3 regions of the Glutamicibacter sp. FR1 genome follow, and region 3 is predicted to be linked to each of the others. Evidence: riboswitches for the same ligand, from Rfam matches in the RefSeq annotation. Region 3 holds a riboswitch; each other region holds the start of a gene.
The links. Region 3 has a riboswitch for S-adenosylmethionine ahead of ACLQ8T_RS01350 (ABC transporter substrate-binding protein). Riboswitches for the same ligand answer to the same signal wherever they lie in the genome.
Positions count from the first base shown of each region.

Region 1: linked by a shared signal. The riboswitch ahead of ACLQ8T_RS16150 (flavin reductase family protein) and the one ahead of ACLQ8T_RS01350 (ABC transporter substrate-binding protein) in region 3 are both predicted to bind S-adenosylmethionine.
Region 2: linked by a shared signal. The riboswitch ahead of ACLQ8T_RS02750 (hypothetical protein) and the one ahead of ACLQ8T_RS01350 (ABC transporter substrate-binding protein) in region 3 are both predicted to bind S-adenosylmethionine.

Region 1 covers NZ_CP178602.1:3,351,278-3,355,685, forward strand. Annotated here, with positions in the region: gene dnaB (replicative DNA helicase) at 1-455, opposite strand, end outside; gene ACLQ8T_RS16150 (flavin reductase family protein) at 1,312-1,812, opposite strand; SAM riboswitch class IV at 1,907-2,024, opposite strand; gene ACLQ8T_RS16155 (long-chain-fatty-acid--CoA ligase) at 2,401-4,008, shown strand; gene ACLQ8T_RS16160 (PaaI family thioesterase) at 4,024-4,408, shown strand, end outside.
Region 2 covers NZ_CP178602.1:562,826-567,233, reverse strand. Annotated here, with positions in the region: gene ACLQ8T_RS02760 (cupin domain-containing protein) at 66-632, opposite strand; gene ACLQ8T_RS02755 (DinB family protein) at 764-1,351, shown strand; SAM riboswitch class IV at 1,419-1,532, shown strand; gene ACLQ8T_RS02750 (hypothetical protein) at 1,548-1,814, shown strand; gene ACLQ8T_RS02745 (VIT1/CCC1 transporter family protein) at 1,869-2,972, shown strand; gene ACLQ8T_RS02740 (LOG family protein) at 3,038-4,228, opposite strand; gene ACLQ8T_RS02735 (SNF2-related protein) at 4,315-4,408, shown strand, end outside.
Region 3 covers NZ_CP178602.1:263,796-268,203, forward strand. Annotated here, with positions in the region: gene ACLQ8T_RS01345 (SDR family oxidoreductase) at 1-715, opposite strand, end outside; SAM riboswitch class I at 1,003-1,094, shown strand; gene ACLQ8T_RS01350 (ABC transporter substrate-binding protein) at 1,219-2,850, shown strand; gene ACLQ8T_RS01355 (ABC transporter permease) at 2,862-3,818, shown strand; gene ACLQ8T_RS01360 (ABC transporter permease) at 3,833-4,408, shown strand, end outside.

The DNA.
Region 1 (4,408 bases), 320 kb from region 3:
TGGGCTTCGTTGACGATTGCGTCGACCTCGCCATCGGGCGAATAGCCCATCTGGACAATGCGCGTACCGGCGTCAACCAGCCGGCGCAGCACTGCGCGTTCACGCACGATTTCTGCGTAGTACCCGGCATTCGCCGCAGTGGGAACCTGCTGGATGAGGTTGTGCAGGTAGGCAGCGCCACCCACGCGCGAGATTTCGCCGCGCTTGGTCAGCAAGTCGGCTACGGTGACCGCATCGGCTGGCTCGCCGCGGCCGTAGAGGTCAACGATTGCCTCGTAGATGGATTCGTGGGAGGGACGGTAGAAGTCGGTGCCGCGGATGGATTCAACGACGTCGGCAATCGCATCCTTGGAAAGCATCATGCCGCCGAGCACCGACATTTCGGCCTCGATATCCTGTGGCGGCTTGCGCCCTGCGTCGGATTCCCGTCCTTCGTAAACCGGCTCAGCACTCATTGCAGACACTTCCATCCCCTATTGACCCGCTGGGAAAATTCTCCTTGCCCTCATGGCAACGCTTCATCATGTCAGTCGATACGGACATTTAGCTGTAAAGCGCCTGTGGATATTTCTCTCCCGAAGCCAACACTAGGGCTGTTATTAACAGGCGTAAACCTCATTATCCACAGAATATGTGGATAACACACCGCTACCTGTGGACTCACCTGTTCACAGTCTGGGGAGAACCCTGTGGATTACCCCGCTCTATACACCGGTAACATCAATTGACTAGTCTGTTTGTATTTTCACACTTGTGGAAAGAAAGTTAATTCATTGAAGGTCACGCCAACCACATCGAGGTTATCAACACCCACAATCGCCCAGTTTCCGGGGTTTTCGCTCCTTTGTTCACATTTCCCCACACTTCATCCACAGTTTTGTGGATAACATTGTGGATACTGTTAAATTTGCAAAACCCTTAGTCACCACGGATTAATGTTCGCTATCAAGGCTCCGAGCCCGAAGTAGTTCACAACCAACAAGAATTTCACCGCTCAGGGCCGTGGATAACTTGATGTCGCCGAGGTGGCGTTGCGTGAATTTGAAGCCGTAACTGGGCTCTTGGCCCACTGCCACCGATTTACCCCGGCAATCAGCTGCAGTGGAAGTGCAATTACACGTCGAACTTGCCCGCAGTGCATGGGCTGCATGTAGTCCAGGGTTGCTGCCGGGGTGCCCGGAGATCAACAGGCATCGCGCCTAATTTTCCGATTGGCACAGGGATCAAGTGATTCCGCAGGCCTCGAAATCAAAAAAGCTTCGGCCAGATCGATATGTTGATCTGGCCGAAGCTATGGAAGTTCAGAAGAGCTTAGACGAGCTCGGGGACCGGCAGTGAATGGAAGCGCGAATCGTGGAAGATCTGCGGCGAGTGCTTCGAGATGCGGTGCCCGTGGACTTCCATCAAGATCACCCAGTGATCCCCCGCTTCGACCTCGTTGTAAATCGAGGTTTCCAGCCACAGCGTGGAGTCGTTAATGAACAGTGCGCCCTGTTCCGAGGAATAGGTGTCGATCCCGCGGAATCGGTCGCCGTTCTTCGACGCGATCTGAGCACACACTCCTTCATTGCGTTCGCTGAGCACCGAAACGCCGATGCGGCCAGCGTTGCGCAGCTTTGGCCACGTATTCGAGGATTTCTGCACGGCGAACATCACCAGTGCTGGCTCGAGGGAAACACCCACGGTAAATGACGAAGCCACAATGCCGGTTTTCTCGCCATCCAGTTCTGCACAGAGGGCGGCTACGCCTGACGGATGCTGAGCGAAAACCTTGCGCAGGGTCAACGGGTCAAGTTCAAGATTCAATGACATGGCTCGATTCCTTCGGGTCTTGCCCACCGCGCAATAATCCGCACGCCGGAGCTTCTTGATTCTCGAAGCCGCCAGCGTTGGAGTTCCACGCCGTGTGCGGTACTTGTTCCAGCACGTTTTCGCGTGGAACCGAATCCTCACCTGGAGCACCCCACTACCGTTGAGAGGGTTGCCGATCAGCAAGCCAGGGCTTATAGCTGATGCTCTTGATTCTGCTTAAAACAATATGGGTGATTACGAAGCAGCGTCAAACATTTTGCTTCGCAAATCGCAATATTCAACGAAACGTTCGATCCAATGCCTTGAAATGAACCTTTTAGCAGTCTTTTATTCGCCAAATCCACCTTGCCCGAGACCTTCGACGCAACTTTCATTACGGACCTTCTCCGGTCACGTTGCAGCGGAAGACCCGGCTCTACCCGTGGAACCGGAGGCCTGTCGCGAATTCACTACCGCTCACCGCAATGAAACTTGGTTTCTCCGCATGACGCTGAGGTTCATGGTACTATCGATCATGGAGTGCATTGAGTCACACTCCCTCTTATTGTTCTCCGTAACCATCGCTGACGATTGAGGAATAGCCACACCATGGTAGAGATTCAGGCAAACCATTCAGAACTGACCCCGCTGCGTTTCCTTGAGCGCACAACCGAGGCCTATCCGAAGAAGACCGCCGTCATCCATGGAACTCGCAGCTACACCTACGCGGAACTCGAAGCACGCGTGCACCGCTTTGCCCAGGCGCTGAAGGCGCGCATTGAACCGGGCGACCGCGTGGCCGTGCTGGCACCGAATACTCCCGAAATGCTCATGGCGCATTACGCCGTGCCGCTGGCTGGCGGCGTCCTCATTGCCCTGAATACCCGCCTTTCGGCCCACGAGCTGCAGTACATCATTGATCATTCGGCTGCCAAGCTGATGCTTGCCGACACCGAGCTGCTGGAGCATACGAAGACCCTGCGCCGGGAGAACCCGACGCTGGAAGCGCTCATTGAAATCACCGATGACCAGTACTCCGGACCGCGTCCCGAAGTGCAAGTCGACGCCACCTTGGACGAGTTGCTGGCAGAAGCCTCGGATGAGAAGCTTCCCTATGCCATTGCCGACGAGCGGGCGCCGATCACTCTCAACTACACGTCAGGCACCACCGGCAAGCCGAAGGGCGTGCTCTACTCGCACCGCGGCAGCTACCTGAATTCCTTGGGCGAAGCTCACCACCAGGGCTTCACCGCCAAGACCCGCTACCTGTGGACCCTGCCGATGTTCCACTGCAACGGATGGTGCACCCCATGGGCCGTCACCGCAGCGGGCGGAACCCACCTGTGCCTGCGCGGCGTGCGCGAGAATGCGGTCTGGGACGCCATCGAGAATCTTGGGACCACCCACCTGTGCGGCGCCCCGACCGTCTGCTCCATCATCGCCGACTCAGCCCGTGCCCATCAGCTTGATACGCCATTGCGGATCACCACCGCAGGCGCTCCCCCGTCCCCGGCCATCATCTCCAAGCTGCAGAATCTGGGCATCGAAGTAGTCCACGTGTACGGCCTGACCGAAGTCTATGGGCCGTACACGGTGTGCGAATATCAGGATGAGTGGGATGAGCTCGATGGGCCGGCCCGGGCAGCGAAGCTCGCCCGCCAGGGCGTTGGCATGATCACTGCCGAGTCCGCGCGCATTGTCGACGAGAACATGGACGATGTCCCCGCGGACGGGCAGACCATGGGCGAAATCGTACTGCGCGGCAATAACGTCATGATCGGCTACTACCGCGACGAAGCCGCCACCGCCCAAGCTTTCCATGGCGGCTGGTTCCACACCGGCGACCTCGGCGTCATGCACCCGGACGGCTACATCCAGGTGCGCGACCGGGCCAAGGACATCATCATTTCCGGCGGCGAGAACATCTCCACCATCGAGGTGGAACAGGCCCTCGCATCGCACCCAGAAGTGCTGGACCTTGCAGTCATCGGCGTCGCCGACGAGAAATGGGGCGAGCGCCCGGTGGCTTATGTCATCCGCGGCAGCGGATCCACCTTGGATGCCGAAACCCTGATTGGCTTCGCCCGCGAAAAGCTCGCCGGATTCAAGGTGCCGCGCACCATCGTCTTCCCGCAGGATCTGCCGCGCACCTCCACTGGTAAGGTGCAGAAGAATGTTCTGCGCGCCCAGGCGCTCGAAGACAGCACGACGAACTAGCCCGAGGATCACTAATTGGATAAGCCAGCACCACGGATTCCCGACAAGACCAGCCGATTCAGCGAAAGCATCGGATTGGAATTCGATGATATCTCTGCCACTGAAGTACGCGGCCACGCGCAATTGGACGAGAACCACCACACTCCGTGGGGAGTGGTCCATGGCGGCGTGTACGCCTCGATGATCGAGAGTGCAGGGTCGGTTGGCGCCAGCTATGCGGTGGCCGAACGCGGGCAATTCGCCGTTGGAGTGCACAATGCCACTGACTTCCTGCGCCCCTCCACCGGGGCGCGGGTCCAGGTGGTCGCCACCGCGCTGTTCCAAGGGCGCACCCAGCAGCTCTGGGAGGTCATCATCACCGATGAAGCCACCGGCAAGCAGCTCTCCCGTGGCCAGCTTC
Region 2 (4,408 bases), 300 kb from region 3:
CCCGCCAGCGAACACGCAGCCGCATCGCGCCGAGCGTGCCGCCGCAGCGGGCGCAGGGGTTGGGCTCAGGAAAGGATCAGCGTCCAGGTCACCACGGCCGGCTCATCGGAAGGGTTCTGCCAGCTATGCGGCTCGCGGCCCGGGAAGGTTACGGTATCGCCCGCCTCAAGCTCCAATCGCTGGTCGGGCAGGATCAGGATGAATTCTCCGGCGATCACGTGCAGCACTTCCAGCTCGCAATCCATCGAATACAGTTCCGCTTCGCCAGTGCCCCTCGGCGCAATCTCGGCGCGGATCATCTGCAGCCGCTTTTCGCTGCGCGGGGTCACCAGCTGCTCGGTGATCCCGTCGCCGCCCAGTGAAACCCGCGGCGCCTGGTCCAGGCGCACCAGTTTCGTTTCCGGGACTTCGAAAAGCGTGCCGACCTCGATGCCCAGCACCTCGCACAGGCGCAGCAGCGTCGCCACCGAGGGGCTGGTCAGGTCGCGTTCCACACGCGAGAGAAAGCCCTTGGTCAGCCCGGAGAGCTCTGCGACCTGGTCAATGGTCATGCGCTGGGTCTGCCGCACCCCGCGCAGCCGCGCACCGATGTTGATCGCAGCACCGGTTGGTTCAACTGGCAAGGTTTTCATCGTTTGGCTCCATCAACGTCGTGTCCGGCAGCGGCATCCGCGGCGACTTCACCGCCTGCGGGGCAAGTTTACCAATGGTAAACACGCGGTGTCCCCTACCGCGGGCCGGCCGCGATCATTAGACTCTGTCCATGGACAGCACCAAGGACAAGCTCTGCGGGTACCTGAATGAGGCGCGCGAGAATGCGATCTTCAAGGCCGAGGGCCTGGCCGAGCAGCTGGCACGCACCCCGCTCACCCCTACCGGCACCCACATCCTGGGCGTGCTGCACCATCTGGCGATCAACGAATACGAGTATTTCGGCACCTGCCTGCGGCGCGAGGCCAACGACGCCTATGTCCGCGAGTTCATCTCCCCGCATGATCCCGACGCTGATTTCCTTCCGCCCGCCCAGATGGACGGGCTGCAGCTGATAGACCTGTACCGCAAGGCCATCGCCTTCGCGGACGAGGGCATCGCCGCCTTGTACCTGGATTCTGCAGTGCACGTCCCGTGGTGGGGGCCGGCGGGGCATACCACCTTGGACCATCTGCTCATCCATGCGCTGGCCGAGACCTCCCGGCATGCAGGGCAGCTGGATATCATCCGCGAACAGCTCGACGGCCGCGCCGGCTGGACCGCGACGCTGGATTTGCTGACCGGCTACACCGCGGCGCAGTGGGCTGAACACCGCCAGAAGCTGCAGCAGCTGGCCGATTCCCTGGCCCCGGAGAACTGACCGGAAGTCATATTACGCAGTACGGCTTCATCTGGCGCCGCATGCGGCGGTACGCTCAGAATTGTTGCTTCACGAGACGCGGCGCCAAGCTCCGACTGGCCGCGCACCAACCCCAAGTTCATGGGTGGTTCGGATGAGGAAGCGGTCCGCGCATCAATTGGTGCACGGGCAAGAGCTCGCCAGAGAGTTAATATCCGTGGCCATCCCAATCCTTCCCATCATCGACCGCCAGACCGGCCAGGTGCAGTTCACCGCTGAGGGCCGCTGGTGCACCCGCTACGTTGCGGACCCGCTCAGGCTCGAACGCCTCATCACCCGCTGCTCCCGCCGTCCGGCCTTCGACCCGGACACCTCCGAATTGCTGCTGGTGGTGCCGGAAGCAGGGAATCCGGCAGGCAGGCGCCATGCATTTAGCCTTGCCAAATTCCCAAGTCCAGGGGCGCTGGCTAAAGTGGAAAGCTGAGCCGATCCACGGGTTTCCATGGGAAACTCCACGTTCAAGGAGAGCCTTTTCGAGATGCCACAGCACCCAAGCGCCGAACCGACCAAAGCGCAGATCCAGCGATGGCGCAAGTATCTCGCCGATGAAGTCGCCGAGGGCGCCATCTACCGGGCCCTGGCGGAAAAGAAGACCGGGCAGGAACGGCAAATCCTGCTGGGCCTGGCCGAAGCCGAAGCACGCCACGAATCCCACTGGCGCACGCTGCTCGGCGAGCATGCCAAGGAAGTCCGACCGTCGCTGCGCCGCACCATGCTGCGCTTCCTCGCCCTGCACTTCGGGTCGGTGTTCGTGCTGGCCATGGCCCAGCGCTCCGAGAGCAGCTCCCCCTACCGCAATGACAAGGACGCCACCGCGCAGATGGCTGCCGACGAGCAGGTCCACGAGGAAGTCGTCCGGGCCCTGGCCACAGCAGGACGCGCACGGCTGTCGGGCAACTTCCGCGCCGCGGTCTTCGGCGCCAACGACGGGCTGGTATCCAACCTGGCATTGATCATGGGCATCGGCGCCACCGGCGTTTCTTCGACCTTCGTGCTGTTCTCCGGCATTGCCGGCTTGCTGGCCGGAGCGCTGTCCATGGCGGCCGGCGAATACGTTTCGGTGCGTTCCCAACGCGAGCTGCTGACCGCCTCGCGGCCCACCCAGGTCACGCTGACCGCGGCCCCGAACCTGGATCTGGACGCCAACGAGCTGGTGCTGATCTACAAGGCCCGCGGCATGAGCGACGAGGACGCCGAGCACCGGGCCGCCGAACGCATGGGCCTGTTCACCTGCGACTGCAACCCTGATTTCTCGCTGAACCCGGAAGGCCGCGGCGACGAGCTCGAGAAGGAGCACCAGGAGCTGGGCTCGGCCACCGGGGCGGCCGCCACCTCATTCCTGCTCTTCGCTTCCGGCGCGGTGGTGCCGATCCTGCCTTACATGTTGGGCCTCTCCGGCCTGGCCGCGATCATCGTGTCGGTGGTGCTGGTGGGCATCGCCCTGATGATCACCGGCGGCATCGTGGGCCTGCTCTCCGGAGCCTCCCCGTTCAAGCGCGGCTTGCGCCAGCTGGCCATCGGCTGGGGCGCTGCGGCCGTCACCTACTGCCTGGGCCTGATCTTCGACGTCAGCGTCAGCTAATACTCCGCTTGGCATCGAAAATGCCGGGACAGCTTCGGCTGTCCCGGCATTTTCGATGCCCCGGACTAGTTGTCCTTTGCCGGCCGGGTGCGCCGCCGCAGGGTTTCCATGGACTGGATGAACGCCAGTGCTTCCTCGACGGTGTCCACCAGGGCGATCTTCTGCTCCATCACGCGTTCCTTGGCCAGGGCCTGGAGCAGCGGCCACGCCGGAAGGTCATTTCTCCAGTAGTCGCGGCCGACCAGCACCATTGGCACCACGCGGGCACCGGTGGCGTAGTAGTTCTCGCAGGCATCCTGGAAGATTTCCTGGACCGTGCCGGCAGCCCCGGGCAGCACGACCAGCCCGCCGTTGGACTGCTCCAGCAGGATCGCCTCGCGAATGGAATTGGTGAAGAACTTGGCGATCTGGGTGGCAAACAGATTCGGCGGCTCATGGCCGTAGAACCAGGTCGGCACGCCCAGCGACTGCCGCTGGCTGGGGAAACGCTCCTTCACCATCAGGGCGGTTCTCGCCCAGCCGGTGCGATGGTGGATCGCATCTGGCGCTTCGGCGAGCATCTGCAAGGCCGTCGCAATGTCATCTGCCCCATAGTCGGACAGCCACGCACCGGCATTGGCCGCTTCCATGGCTCCTGGCCCTCCCCCGGTGGCCACCGCGTAGCCAGCACGGGTAATCATGCGCCCGAGCTCCAAGGCCTGCGCGTACTGCGTGGTGCCCCGGTTCATCGCATGCCCGCCCATCACCCCGATGATCGGAGTGTCCTTGAACGTTCCCTCATATACCGCCGAGACCAGCGCCTGGCCAATGTGGTGATCGTGCAGGGTCCTGGCCAGCGCACTGTGATCGCTGTCGGCATTCGCCGCCGCATGCTGCTGGGAGTACGCGTATATTTTGGCATCGGGTACCTGCTGGTAGGTCTGCGTCCAGATCCCCGAGTACAGCTCTTCTGCCGTGTACAAGCCGCGGGCGCCGGTCTCGAACGGCAGCTGCGCCCCCGAGCTCATGTATAGCCCGCCCGTCGCCTGCACGATCTGCTGGCCTTGGGCGGAAAACTGGCAATCGATGAACAGCGCTTCGGAAAGATCCAGCGATTTCAGCACGGTATCCCGCTCGCGCAGATCCACGCGGTGCACGCGCCAGCCTTTTCCGTGGGCATGGTGGGAAACCAGCGCTTCAGCGGCAAGACGGTCGAATTCGACGAGCGAGGTGATGTTCACTGCTCGGGCTGGAAGATAGGGCCACACGTGGGACATGTGTCAACGCTACGTCATGGATAGTGATTATTCACAGAAGGGCCCATCAACTTTCGCGACGGCCCGGAACGTGAAACGATGAGAGGATGACTGAATCTGTTCCACCAACCATTGACGCCCGCCATTTACTGGCTTTTCTGGGCAACGTTCCTTTCTTTTATGGAAAGAACCTGGCCGCAG
Region 3 (4,408 bases):
CTCCGGCGTCAGCGTAGATCTTTTCCAGCTGTTCGGGATCCATTTCCTGGTAGGCGACGTCCTGGCCAGCGGCGGCGCCGACAGCGCCAGCAAGCTGGGCGAGGGTGAATGGCTTGTCGCTGCCCAACTCGTAGATCTTGCCGTTCTGCTCTTCATCGGACAGCAGCACCGCCGCGGCTGCCTCCGCGAAATCGGCACGGGCGGCAGCGCTGATTCTGCCCTCGCCCGCGGCACCGAGGATTACGCCGCTATTGAGGTAGCCCATGAGCTGGTCGGTGTAGTTTTCGATGTACCAGCCGTTGCGCAGCAGCACGTAGCCGATGCCTGATCCAGCCAGCAACCGCTCGGTGGCGATGTGCTCCTCGGCGAGCTCCATGCCGCCGGTCATCGCGTTGGCAATTGACGTGTAGGCGATCAGCGAGACGTCCACCTGCTTGGCGGCGTTGATGATGTTCTCATGCTGGGCGACGCGCTGGCCTACCTCGCTGGAGGAGATCAGCAGCAGCTTGTCGACGCCTTCAAGCGCGGAAACCAGATCTGGCTGGACGTTGTAATCGGCAACGCGGGTTTCCAAGCCCTTGCCTGCCAGCGGGGCCAGTTTTTCTTCCGAACGGCCGATGGCAATCAGCTGCGCGGGATCGGCCCCGCGCTCCAGCAGTGCATCGATGACGAGTTTTCCCAGCTGTCCGGTGGCTCCGGTAATTGCGATCTTCATGAGGTCCTCTCGTAAGTTCTTGCATCTGCTACAACCGGCTAGCGGGTGGGGTAATTCCCCAAACCTTCAATCGGAAATCCAGCATAAGCAAGGATTTCTGCGGATCTGCCCAAACCTGCCGTCATGGAAAGTCATATGACGCATGAAAGGGTTTTCGTGACGCCCAGTATGACGAACATCGGGCATTTCAGGATGCTTTGTGTGACTTCATGACCGCTCCTTACGTAACGCTTGTCTGCTGAATTCACGGGTTGCAGACTTGAATTGTTCGGCCGGTACAGCCGGACACCCCATCCAGAGCGACCGAGAGACCTGGCTCGTTGAAGTCGCAGCAACCACCCGTGAACGGGAGCGGTGCTAAGGCCAGGACCGATGGAGATTGCTAATTTTCACGGCGGTCTGCGGGGAGAAACTCGCCAAGAGTATTCCCACAAATCATGGCAGAACGTGCAGCGAATCTAGGCGTAATCCTCGGGTCACCAACCGAGAGGACATTTGAAATCATGCGTACAGCACATTTTGGACTGAAGACCACTGCGATTCTTGCCGTTCTGGGCTTGTCGCTCACCGCTTGCGGAGGCAACGCCACCAAGACGGGCGCAGCGCAAGCAGCAGCCGATCCAGGGACTCCGGTTGAAGGTGGCACCTTCACCTTCGCTGAAGTTACCCCTATCAACAATTGGCAGACTCAGGCAGCACGCTTCTATGAGAAAGCGAATGTTCTGAACTCAGTGCTTGATCGCCTGACCTACTACGATGTGGAAGCCGGCAAACTGGTTGGCTGGATCGCCAGCGAATTCGAAGCTAATGAAGACCAGACGGAGTTCACCTTCACCATTCGCGACGGTGTCACTTTCTCAGACGGCTCCACGCTGGATGCTGAGGCTGTGAAGCTGAACCTGGACGCCCTTGGAAAGGGAATCAAGTCTGCCCAGATTGCGCCAAACGTTGACTTTGCTGCCTATAAGTCGGCAGAGGTCGTAGGGGACAACAAGGTCAAGGTCACGCTCAAGCGGCCAGATGCCAATTTCCTTAGGTCGACTTCCTCCGTAACTGCTGGTTTGGTGTCCCCGAAGACCCTTGAACTGGACAATGCCGCGCAGTCTTCGATCTCCAAGATTGTTGGTTCCGGCCCATTCGTCTTCGAATCGGAAAAGCCTGATGAAGAAGTCGTTTTCAGCAGCCGGGATGACTACGCCTGGGCGCCAGAAACTGCGCCGAACCAGGGTGATGCCTATCTGGATACCCTGGTTATCAAGTACCTTCCAGAGGTCGCTAGCCGTGCCGGCGCCGCCCAGTCCGGGCAGGTGGATCTCGTCCGAGGATTGCAGCCGGTAGATGAACAGGTGCTGGCCTCCAGTGGCGGCAAGGTTTATGCCGCCGAAGGGGTGGACCTGACCACCAACCACGCGGCCGTGCGCATTGGCTCGGGAAAGCTGGAAGACGTCAAAGTCCGCCAGGCACTGCAGGTTGCAATCGACCGCCAGGCAATCAAAGACACCGTTCTCTCGGATAGCTATGTCATCTCGGGATCGATCCTCAACCACAAGGCACCAGGGTTTGTAGACCTGTCAGCTGAATTGGCCTATAACCCGGAAAAGGCCAAGCAGTTATTGGACGAGGCCGGATGGAAGCCGGGCGCAGATGGCATTCGGGAGAAGAACGGGAAGAAACTGGAAGTCACGGTTTCCACCTCCAATAACTCCGTAGTCATTAAGCCAGCGTTCGAACTGATTGAACAGCAATGGCGCGAGATTGGTGTCCAGCTGATCAACCGCGCGGCAGACAATACTTTCCTGACCAACGCACTTGTCGACGACAAGGTGGAGTTCTTCGGAACTCGCCAGTTTGCGTACGGCGGACTGGGCCCGGTCTATGCACCTGCGAACAACAACCAGACCCTTCGCGCTGATCCTGAACTGAACAAGCTTTTCATCAAAGAGCAGTCGGCGGCCACCGATGAGGAACACCTGAAGCTGGTCGAAGAGGAACAGCGTGCCCTGGTGCTGGACAAGGCCCTGACGCTGGTTCTTTGGGACGAAGTCCAGGTCTATGGCGCCAATAGCTCGGCGAACGTCGAGTTCACTTCCGGTACCGCGCCCATCTTCCAAGGTGCTTGGAAGAGCGAAGGCTAGGAACCAAATCCATGGGCACTTACATCGTAAAACGACTGGGACAGGCGCTTCTGGTCATCTGGCTTGCCTACACAGCGGTTTTCATTGCCGTGCAATCCTTGCCGAATGACCCGGTCACGATCTTCCTGAGCACTGACTCGGCGGTGGATCCGGCCACCATTGCCCAGATGAAGGCATACTACGGATACGACCAGCCGCTCTTCGTGCAGTACTTCTCGCAGTTGCTCGGGCTGCTTCGCGGGGATCTTGGATATTCGTTATCCAATGGTTCGGAAGTGGCGACGCGCATCGGGGAAGTCGCTGGATCCACCTTGGTTCTGGCTGGTAGTGCATTCGTTCTTTCGGTGGTATTCGCCCTGATTATCGCGTCGGCTGCGAGCTTGGCCAGAGGCGGGAAGTTGCGCAAGGCGCTGCTGAACCTGCCACCTTTGATGGTTTCGATACCTGTTTTCTGGTTGGGGCTGCTGCTCTTGCAGCTGTTGGCCGTGCAGCTCGGCGTGATGTCGCTGTTCCCGGATGGATCGTTCATGTCGTTGGCGGTGCCAATCTTCGTGCTGGCCGTGCATCTGAGCGCTCCGATTGCCCAGGTCCTGATCAAGAGCGTGCAGGAAGTGAATAGGCAACCGTTTATTGAAGTTTTGCGCGCCAAAGGCGCAAGCGAAGCATGGATCTTCTACCGGCATACCTTGAAGAACGCGGCCCCGGCCGCGCTATCCATTGCCGGTATCACCATTGGTGCCTTGCTCGCTGGTTCCGTCATCACCGAGACCGTGTTTTCCCGCGCGGGATTAGGCCAGCTTATCTTGCAGTCAGTGACGGCGCAGGACATTCCACTGGTCCAGGGATTGGTGCTGCTGACCGCAGTCGTTTTCACCGCAGTCAACTTGCTCGTTGATCTCATCCACCCGCAGCTCGATCCACGCATCGTCACGTCAACAAGCGGCGCAACCCGCTCGCTTGTTGCGTAAGGAAAGTAGGACTAATGAGTCTCATAACCGAACACGTTGGATCGGTGGCCAGTGATGACCAGCCGATGGCTTCAACCAAGCCTGCAACCAAAATAGGAAATCCAGCAGCACGCTGGTTTGCCGCCTGGTGGGTTCTCATTCCGCTGGCCGTATTTGTGGCGTGGGCTTTTCTTCCATCGCTCTTTACGGGCCACGACCCGATTACTGGTGTGCCGGCTGACAAGCTGCTAGCGCCATCCGCGGAACACCTGTTCGGAACCGACCATCTGGGGCGTGACATCTACAGCCGAGTTGTCTACGGAACGCGCCAGACGCTGCTGACCGCGGGCCTGGCGTGCTTGGTTGGAAGCGTTGTCGGCTCGATCCTCGGTCTGCTGGCGGGCACTGCTGGACGGTTCGCAGATACCGTGGCAATGCGATTTGTCGATATTGTCCTGGCAGTTCCGGCATTCCTCATTGCGCTGATTCTGGTCACCGCGACTGAACCTGGACCGCTGTCCTTGGGCCTGGGTGTAGGCATCGCCTCGATCGCGGCATTCGCACGCCTCGTGCGAACAGAGGTGCTGAGGGTCCGCTCTCGCGATTTCGTG